2 regions of the Vibrio sp. YIC-376 genome follow, and region 2 is predicted to be linked to the other one. Evidence: riboswitches for the same ligand, from Rfam matches in the RefSeq annotation. Region 2 holds a riboswitch; the other holds the start of a gene.
The links. Region 2 has a riboswitch for thiamine pyrophosphate ahead of thiD (bifunctional hydroxymethylpyrimidine kinase/phosphomethylpyrimidine kinase). Riboswitches for the same ligand answer to the same signal wherever they lie in the genome.
Positions count from the first base shown of each region.

Region 1: it holds a riboswitch for thiamine pyrophosphate, as region 2 does, so the genes downstream of both, thiC (phosphomethylpyrimidine synthase ThiC) here and thiD (bifunctional hydroxymethylpyrimidine kinase/phosphomethylpyrimidine kinase) in region 2, are expected to answer to the same signal.

Region 1 covers NZ_JBBWFK010000026.1:33,409-38,606, reverse strand. The annotation lists partial or broken gene WJM94_RS23870 (IS630 family transposase) at 1-756, opposite strand, end outside; gene WJM94_RS23865 (multicopper oxidase family protein) at 1,005-2,381, shown strand; gene crcB (fluoride efflux transporter CrcB) at 2,519-2,905, shown strand; TPP riboswitch at 3,073-3,171, shown strand; gene thiC (phosphomethylpyrimidine synthase ThiC) at 3,330-5,198, shown strand, end outside.
Region 2 covers NZ_JBBWFK010000019.1:3,189-8,386, forward strand. The annotation lists gene trmY (tRNA (pseudouridine(54)-N(1))-methyltransferase TrmY) at 1-149, shown strand, start outside; gene WJM94_RS21960 (TldD/PmbA family protein) at 247-1,590, opposite strand; gene WJM94_RS21965 (TldD/PmbA family protein) at 1,590-2,975, opposite strand; TPP riboswitch at 3,270-3,377, shown strand; gene thiD (bifunctional hydroxymethylpyrimidine kinase/phosphomethylpyrimidine kinase) at 3,476-4,333, shown strand; gene WJM94_RS21975 (ABC transporter ATP-binding protein) at 4,323-5,081, shown strand; gene WJM94_RS21980 (ABC transporter permease) at 5,074-5,198, shown strand, end outside.

The sequences.
Region 1 (5,198 bases), on a different contig from region 2:
CTTGTTCTATGGGGTTTAGCTCTGGAGAATAGGGTGGAAGTTTGATGACGCTGATGTTCTGAAAGTCATTGGTAATATCTTCCGTATGCCACCCTGCACCATCCATAATGATGATGGCATGACGTCCTTTTTCAGTGACCGCCGATATTTGCTTTAAATGCTCGATCATGATGTCTTTATTCACCCATGGGACGACGATAGCCTCACCCATGCCTTTTTGGGGGCAGACAGAACCAAACAGATACGCATATTCGAATTGTTGTTGCTTCACTGCTCTGGGACGCGTTCCTCTTTCAGCCCATAACCGTGTCGTTGTGTTTTGTTGTCCAAATCGAACTTCATCCTGATTGAACGGGAAGTTATCCATGCGAAACCCATATGGTCGAGCAGGTAATAGATAGAATCAGGATGATAATGCTTACCAAATTCTTTCACGATATAGGCATGGATATCGGCACCGGTAAGTCGTCCACCTTGAGTATCATGAGCTTTATCTTTGATGTATTGGCTCAATTGCTCTCTTTGTTCAGAAGTTAATAATGGTGGTCTTCCCGTTCTTGGCTTTTCCTTCAGCCCTTCTAATCCTTCTTCAAGAAAAGTTTGAACCCACTTATTAACACTGGTTCGGCTCACCTTAAGAAACTTGGCGGAGTGTCCATCTTTGAAATGAGTAAGGGCCAGCAGTCTCATTTTCATCTGAATAGATTTCTGCTGGCTTGCGAGCTTTTTAAAGTCGATATTATTGAGGCTATCCATAGCGAATAAGCCCTATCGTTGAATGGCCTCAATTAGATCATATAGATCATATTTTTTCTTAGATTGGTATTGGTCAGGTATGATTCTGCTTTGTATATAGCAAACCGTAGCAGCCGAAATTGTACTGTTATAAAGTAGATAAACGATAAAACTCCTTTCCGTTGCTTTTATCTGGCCTCTTATATTTACATTATGGTGAGAATACGTTTTATTACCTCCTTCAAAATACTGTTTTAGTTGGAGTAGAAATGGAACTAACTCGTCGTCGCTTTCTTTCAATGAGCTCTATTTTGGGTATGTCAGCTTTTTTACCGGCATGCTCTCTTAGTTTGGCCAGTAGCCAAGGTTATGTTTATGAGCTTACTGCTGAACCAGCAAATGCTGAATTGGTTCCCGGACATCAGACATCAGTACTCGGTTTTAACGGTGCTATCCCAGCTCCAACAATTCGTTGTCGCCAAGGCGAGAAGGTGACTATCCGTTTTACCAACAAGCTTGATGAACCAACTACGATTCATTGGCACGGGCTACGTATCCCAATAGGTATGGATGGCGTCCCTTTTCTAAGCCAGAGACCAATCATGCCCGGTGAAACTTTCGTCTATGAGTTTACTCCGCCTGATGCTGGTACGTTTTGGTATCACCCACATATGAATAGCGTAAAGCAGCTTGGAATGGGCCTTGTTGGCTTGATAGTGGTGGAAGAAGCACAACCCGTTGAGTTTGATGAAGAGCATGAGCTGGCACTTAAACACTGGCATCTAGATAAAATGGGTCAGTGGAAAGATTTGATGATCCCTCGCTTTAGTGCTCGTATGGGGACTCCAGGGGAGTGGGGGACAGTGAACGGTCAACATAATCCAACCTATCTGCTTAAGGAAAACGCAACAGTACGATTGCGTATAGCTAATGTAGATAACACCATTACTTATCCAATCGCTATCGAAGGGATTGATGCTTGGGTAGTTGCTATTGACGGAAATCCGATAAAAACGCCTTATAAGCTAACTCAGCATAAGGTTGGTCCGGGGATGAGGCTCGATGTCGCCTTCATTGCTCCTGCAGCGGGTAATCTTGTTAGTGTTCGTCAGATGAAAGGAAAGTTTCCATTCCCACTATGTGACTTTAAATGCCAGGAATCTAGCTTGGCTGATAATAAAAGTATTCCCTCTTTACCATTAAACCCTGTTCCAGCTGTTGATTTAGATAATGCGGAATTGATTGATTTTGTATTTGAGTGGGAAGGTGCGGTAACACCTGCAGATAGTTCAGGAAAAGCGGTTCCTAAATTTTGGTTAACGAATAAAAGGGCCTGGGAGGGCATGAGTGCTGAAAGTATTCCAGAGCCGCTCGCAAAATTGGAGCTGGGTAAAACTTACATTTTTAATTTACGTAATGTCACGCAGTACCATCATCCGATTCACTTGCACGGGCATACGTTTACCGTATTGGAACTCGATGGCAAGCCCGTCGAAAAACCATTTCATACCGATACGGTTTTATTAGGTAAAAACGGGTCAGCAAAAGCAGCTTTTGTCGCAGATAACCCTGGTCAGTGGATGTATCACTGTCATGTGATAGAACATATGAAAACCGGATTGATGGGTTTTATTGAAGTTGCATAAAGTGACTCCTGTAACTTTTGAAAAGTAAGAAACTTTGAAGCCTTGGTTACGTATTGTGAGAACATTATTTTCACTCGTTTTAGCTCAATTGTGCCCAATAAATAAGTACAATAGTTGAAATTATATATGGAGGGAACATGGGACAATTCGCAATTTTAGGGCTTATCGCAATTGGTGGAGCGATAGGTGCTTGTTCTCGTTATCTAGTATCTGAATTTTGCGTGACACTTTTTGGTCGCTCTTTTCCATACGGTACGCTAACTGTTAACATTGCCGGTTCATTTATTATGGGTCTGCTTATCGCGGCTGTCGAAAATGAGTGGTTAGCGCCATACCCATGGCGCCAAATTGTTGGTTTAGGTTTTCTTGGCGCATTAACTACGTTTTCTACTTTCTCTATGGATAATGTGTTACTAATGCAACAAGGTGCATTTATAAAGGTGGGTTTTAACGTGCTACTAAATGTACTGTTAAGCATTTCTGCAGCATGGTTTGCATACCACTGGTTGATCATATCTAAGTAGATTTAAAATCAATCCAGGTGGGTTACTGCTCTCCTGGACCTTTTCCTACTTTGTGTTTGAGTTATTTAAATCTAGTCTAATGTCACTTTGTGGTACTTGAGACACATAAAATTGATTAAAAACACAACTTTTATACTTGGTTAACTAATTTCCTTTCTCTATAATCGATTCACTTGTCGGAGTGCCATAAGGCTGAGACCGTTAATTCGGGATCCGTTGAACCTGATCTGGTTAATACCAGCGAAGGGAACAGGAGAAGATACCTATACCAGATCTCATCTGGTTAACCTATCAAACCGTCGAATGTTGTTATAGACCGTTAGACTTCTATCAGTTCTAAATTCGACCCCTCTTGTCGCATCTTTCCGCCAAGCATTTTTATCCCAATACTTTTTATCTAGAATAACAAGCAAGGAAAAATGCTATGTCGAATCGCAAACAAGCGAGACTGGAAGCAAAACAGTTCATTGATACTCTGTCGGTACAACCGTACCCAAATTCAACCAAAGTGTATGTAGAAGGCTCACGCCCAGATATTCGAGTGCCAATGCGCGAGATCTCGTTAGCTGACAGCCTTATTGGCGGTACTAAAGAATCACCTATTTTTGAGCCCAATGAGCCTGTACGTGTTTATGACACCTCTGGTGTTTACACTGACCCAGATTATTTAATCGACCTCTACAACGGCTTACCGAAGCTGAGAGAAGGGTGGATTGAAGAGCGTAACGATACAGAAATCCTTGATGACGTCAGCTCTGTTTATGCGAAAGAACGCTTAGAAGACGAAACTCTGGACGATCTACGTTATGGCAACTTGCCGCGAGTTCGACGTGCCAAAGCGGGCAAATGTGTTACTCAGCTTCACTATGCTCGAAAGGGAGTCATTACCCCTGAAATGGAATACATTGCGTTGCGTGAGAATATGGGGCGTGCCCAGTATCGTGATGAAATGTTAACACAGCAGCACCCAGGTCAAAGCTTCGGTGCTAATTTGCCAAAAGACATTACTGCCGAGTTTGTTCGCAAAGAAGTGGCAGAAGGTCGCGCCATTATCCCATCAAATATCAACCATCCAGAATCTGAACCAATGATTATTGGCCGTAACTTCTTAGTAAAAGTGAACGCTAACATCGGTAATTCTTCAGTGACTTCTTCGATTGAAGAAGAAGTGGAAAAGCTAGTGTGGGCGACTCGTTGGGGCGGCGATACCGTTATGGATCTCTCTACCGGACGAAATATCCACGAAACTCGCGAATGGATTCTACGTAATAGCCCTGTGCCAATAGGTACTGTACCAATGTATCAGGCGCTTGAGAAAGTAAATGGCATTGCTGAGAACCTCAATTGGGAAGTGATGCGAGATACCTTAATCGAGCAAGCAGAGCAGGGTGTCGATTACTTTACGATCCACGCAGGTTTGTTACTTCGTTATGTTCCAATGACCGCGAAGCGAGTTACCGGCATCGTGTCTCGTGGTGGTTCAATCATTGCTAAATGGTGTTTAGCGCATCACCAGGAAAGCTTCCTTTACACTCACTTCCGCGAAATCTGTGAAATCTGTGCTAAGTATGACGTTGCACTTTCGTTGGGTGATGGCCTACGTCCTGGCTCAGTCGCAGACGCTAATGACGAAGCACAGTTTGCTGAATTAAGAACCCTTGGTGAGTTGACTAAGATTGCCTGGGAGTATGACGTACAGGTGATCATCGAAGGCCCAGGACATATCCCAATGCACATGATCAAAGAGAACATGGATCAGCAACTGGAACATTGTCATGAAGCACCGTTCTACACCTTAGGCCCGCTAACTACTGATATTGCCCCGGGCTACGACCATATTACTTCCGGTATTGGTGCGGCGATGATTGGTTGGTATGGCTGCGCAATGCTCTGTTATGTCACACCTAAGGAACACTTGGGGCTACCTAACAAGGAAGATGTAAAGACCGGCATGATCACCTACAAGCTGGCTGCACATGCTGCTGACTTGGCAAAAGGGCATCCAGGTGCACAGGTCCGTGATAATGCGCTATCTAAAGCACGTTTTGAATTCCGTTGGGAAGACCAATTTAACTTGTCTTTGGACCCTGATACCGCGCGTTCTTTCCATGACGAAACACTGCCGCAAGAGTCTGGGAAAGTGGCTCACTTCTGTTCAATGTGTGGTCCTAAATTCTGCTCGATGAAGATTTCTCAGGAAGTAAGAGAATACGCGAAAGACACTGAGCAAGTTGCTGCTGATCAGGCGATTTCTATCAAAATGTTGGATGATCCGTTAGAAGGCATGCGTCAA
Region 2 (5,198 bases):
TATTGACTGACCACATTCCAATGCCGAAGAAGTCATTCAACAGTTTGAAACGCCTGGGCACAGAAAAGATTAGCCTTGGTCCTAAGATGCTGTTTGCTTCTCAGTGCGTGGTATTAATTCACAATGAGCTGGATATTCGCGAGTTCTAGTTCTTCGCTTACTAATAGTTTCGCTTACTGATCGTTAGATAATGAAAGAGGACTCAATTGAGTCCTCTTTTTGGTTTCTGAGTGTCGAATGATAGGCTTATTTGCCGCCGATGCTCAAACGTGCAAAACGCACATCTGGTGCGAAGAAGGTTCGACTGCCATTAATCAACTGAGTATCTCCAACCGCATCCACTTCTTGTAGCATTTTGTAGAAGTTACCCGCGACAGTAATACCACGCACTGGCTGAACTCGTTGACCGTCCCGGCATAAGAAACCACTCGCACCAAACGAGAAGTCACCGCTGACGACATCAGCTCCCGAATGAACACCTTGCAGCTCAACAAGCTCAAGGTACTCACCCGCTTTAACTTCAGAAGCACTGCTCTTACCCGTTGTAATGACTTTATGGTTGGCAGCAACATCTAAGCTCGATTTAGCTCCGCGTGCGGCACTTGATGTTGAAGCAACACCGAAGTAGCTTGCGGTATGGCTGTTATGTAATAGCGTATTGAGCTGACCATTTGCAATTAAAACGTTGTCCTGAGTTGCAAAACCTTCGCTATCGAAGCCACAAATCGCCATACCGTTTGCCATGTACGCAGTGTCCGTAAAAGTAATCAACTCACTCGCAACACTTTGACCAATTTTGTTACCCAATGGCGTAATACCTTTCACAGCACTTACGCCAGAGAACGCACTACCAAATGCATCGAACAAACTGCTTAGCTCATCGATATCGAAAATGACTGGGTAGTTACCCGTTGCGACAGGACGACCATCAAGAAGGTCACGTGCTAAGTTGTAGCTCCCTTCAATACAGTAAGCCGCGCTCAACTCATCGAAGCGACGGCCAACTGACATTTTACCTGCCATAGACTGCTTACCATCTTTTTCAAAAAGAGTGTACGCATAACAGTTGAAACTGCGTTCAAAGTGCTGACACAAAGTACCTTGCGTATTAGCAATGATCAGCTGAGTTTCACCATCACTGTAGCCATTGTAAGGAGAGCTTGATGCGTGAGGCAGACTCACCACACCTTGCTCAAGTGCCAGCGACAGCTCAATTTTTTCATCAACAGAAGTGGTGCCTTCCTGCACTATCTCCGCCACATCAGTGGTGATCTGACTGTTTATACAGCTGATCATTTGATGTTCATCTTGCTTTGAAAAGCGCGCACTTTGTAATGCATTAGTCAGCATCAAATCTAGGCTTGGCAGTTCTAAAGACTCAGAGTAACTTGTCGCTACTCGCACGTCTTTCACTACTCGTACACCCAATACCTGACTTGAACTTACTTTATATTCATCCAGCTTGCCTTGGTTTGCTTTCAGAGAGAAGCTGCTGTTTCGGTTTACTATCACATCCGCTTCTGCACCCTGGCGTTTTGCTTCTGATAGAACGTAATCAACGGCATTAAGAAGTTGTTGTTCTTGGCTCATTAGTTACCACCTCCTACCAGAATATTGTCCACTTTCAGCGAAGGCTGGCCCACTGTTGTTGGTACCGCACCACTCACTGATCCACACATACCCGCAGCAAGCGCCATGTCCTTGCCCACCATGCTGATTTCTTGCAGTACTTTAGGACCGGTGCTGATAAGCGTCGCCGCTTTAAGCGGTTTAGTGATTTTGCCGTTTTCGATCAGATAAGCTTCACGTACTGCGAAATTGAACTCACCCGTACCCGGTTGAACAGAGCCACCGCCCATTTTCTTGGCGTAAATCCCACGCTCAACACCCGCCAGCATATCATCAAGTGAATGCTCGCCTTCTTCGATAAAGGTATTACGCATACGTGATGTCGGGGCGAACTTGTAGTTTTGGCGACGTCCTGAACCTGTTGGCTCATAACCCGTTTTCATCCCGCCCATTTTGTCGACCATAAAGCTGGTTAACTTACCGTCTTTGATCAGTTGAGTACGCTGAGTAGGCATACCTTCATCATCGACATGAATTGAGCCCCACTCATTGGTCATGGTGCCGTCATCGACCGCACTCACGGCAGTATGAGCAATCATTTCTCCCATCTTGTCATGGAATACTGACGCCTTCTTCGCAACCGATGTAGTTTCAAGCAAATGACCGCACGCTTCGTGGAAGATAACACCACCAAAACCATTGCCGATAACCACTGGCATTTCGCCTGATGGACAAGCATCTGCGCCAAGCTTAACCAAAGCCTGTTGTGCAATAGTTTGACCGAGTTCTTTAGCATCCAGTTGTTCACTAAATTCCCAGCCAGCCAGCGCACCAGGACCTTCCATACCAGAAGATTGTTCATTGCCTTTTTGCGCTACAGTGCTGCCTGCAACTCGAACATAGTGACGTGTATCGTCAACGTGTAAGCCTTCCGAGTTGAAGATTGTGACCTGTTGCTCTCGCTGTAGCACGCTACCAATAAACTGACTGATGTATTCACTTTCAGCTCGCGCCGCTTGGTCGACTTTTAAGAGGAAAGCGATTTTAGAATCCAGGTTGGCGTCTTTGCTGAGTGCGAAACGACAACCGTGCTGAACTGGATAGCGATTTAAATTAAGAGAACCCGCTGATGCGATTTGCTCACGTTTGTCTTTCGCCGCTAGCAACGAGGTTACGCGTTTAAGTTCCGCTTCGTCTGTGCTGTTGGTGTAACCATAAAGCACTTTATGGCCAAAAAAGAGGCGAATACCGATACCAAAATCGATACCTGAATTGACCTTATCCACTTCACCAGAAGCGATCTGGACGGTGTTAGTTTGATGATGTTCAACGAATAGCTCAGCGAAATCAGCTCCTAAAAAGAGAGCATGATCGATCACTGACTTCGCTGTTACAGAATTAAGCATGAAGTCTCCTTGCTCGATGATCGTCTTAGCCTTCCTATATAACTTGCGAAAACTCAGCAAAGTTAAATTGGCAACGTGTTAAATTTTAACATTATTTTAACCTTGTTTTGTGCTAATCCTTGCTAAGTGAGACCACGATTATTTATTTAATATTCCAGTTTATGCACATAAACCAGAGAGTTACACTGGTCAATTCCGCACTACAAAACATATAAAGCCTACTCTATCACTCACAACACACAAATGAACACTCAAAAAACGTATCCCTTGAGTAAGGGTCCTGCTATCATCCTTGCGAAATAGTCGGGGGGCCACGCAATACGCGTTGGCTGAGATCGAAATTCGAGACCCGTTGAACCTGATTCAGTTAGCACTGACGTAGGGAACTATTAGCACTTTGCCTTTCGCCTAACTTCCTAGGCACGCTATAGCGGAGCCGATAAACGCTCTGCTCACAACGGTCAAAGTCAGTTCCTATACGTCTTGTAATAGGAGCGACCATGACGCAGCATTCACAGCCTTATTCACACAAGACGCCATCAACAACTACCCCTATCGTGTTGACGATCGCCGGATCAGACAGCGGTGGCGGCGCAGGTATTCAGGCAGACATCAAAGCCATGTCTGCAACGGGCAGTTTTGCTTGCTCTGTCATTACTGCAATTACCTCACAAAATACTCAAGGCGTTTCCGCCATTTTTCCTATTCCACTCGATCATGTAGAAAGCCAACTCGATGCCGTTTTTACCGACCTAAATATCGTGGCCGTCAAAATCGGCATGCTAGCCGATTCCAACATCATCAAAGTGGTTGCTGACAAAATTAAACAATACCAACCGAAGCATCTGGTCATTGACCCTGTTATGGTCGCCACCAGCGGTGATTTATTGCTGGAGCACTCCGCAATTAGCACTTTAAAAGAAGAGCTCATTCCTCTCGCTGACATCATCACCCCCAATCTTCCGGAAGGTGCAGCGTTAACTGGGAAACCTGTACCAGAATCCGAAGCTGAAATGAATGAGATGATTGCAGATCTTCGTGCTCTTGGCGCTAAAGCGGTATTGTTGAAAGGCGGTCATCTGGAGAAAGATAAAAACAGCAATGACCTGCTAATCATGCAGGATTCTGCAGAATTGATCAGTTCAAAACGTTTCCCAACCAAGAACACACACGGTACGGGCTGTACCCTTTCTTCTGCGATTGCCTCTTACCTTGGCCAAGGCAACAACCTGCACAAAGCCGTGCATTTAGGTAAGCAGTATATCTCTCAAGCCATCGCCCATGCGGATGAGCTGGAAGTGGGTAAAGGTCACGGCCCGGTTCACCACTTCTTTGCTGGCCACACTTATGTGCGCTAATGCAATTGGTATTCAGTTTAGAGACGCCAGTCTGCAATACAACGACAGCCAGACACCTACGCTCGCAGGGGTAAACATGACCATTCCTGCCGGGCAGTGGACGGTATTATTGGGACGAAGTGGCTGCGGTAAAACCACCATTTTGCGTTATCTCGCCGGTCTGCTAGATGATCAGGTTATATGGCAAGGGGAACTGACTACCACTGACGGGATTGCTTTACACGAGCGCATCGCTTACATGGCACAGCAGGATTTGTTGTTGCCGTGGCTCAATGCGCTGGACAACGTCTGCCTGAGTTCCCGCTTTTCTCACGCCAACTCAAATTCAGTAGATGAAAAACAGCGTGCTATTCAATTGCTCGAACAAGTTGGATTAGCTGACTACGCCTACGCCAAACCAGCCCAGCTTTCCGGAGGTATGCGCCAACGCGTGGCACTGGCTCGTACTCTGATGCAAGACAAACCTCTGGTCTTGATGGACGAGCCTTTCTCTGCACTCGATGCCGTTACTCGCCATAAACTGCAAACCTTATCCGCCACGCTGCTCAAAGGCAAAACAGTCGTGCTGATTACTCACGATCCGCAAGAAGCGGTTCGTCTTGCCAACCAGTTGTATGTACTGCAAGGCTCACCAGCACAAGCTAAGCATCTGCTGGTGCCAAATACTATGCTCCCTCGCGTGCTTGATGGCGAATGTGCCACCTTGCAACAAGCGATCTTGGATCAGCTGGAGAAAGATTATGAGTGATATGACTCAATACAACTCCGTCTCGGCACGTATCAGCAAGAAAGAACGAGTCACCCATCCGATTCTACGCTTGGTGATCAGCACGGTGGTCATCTTAGGCCTGTGGCAACTGATTGT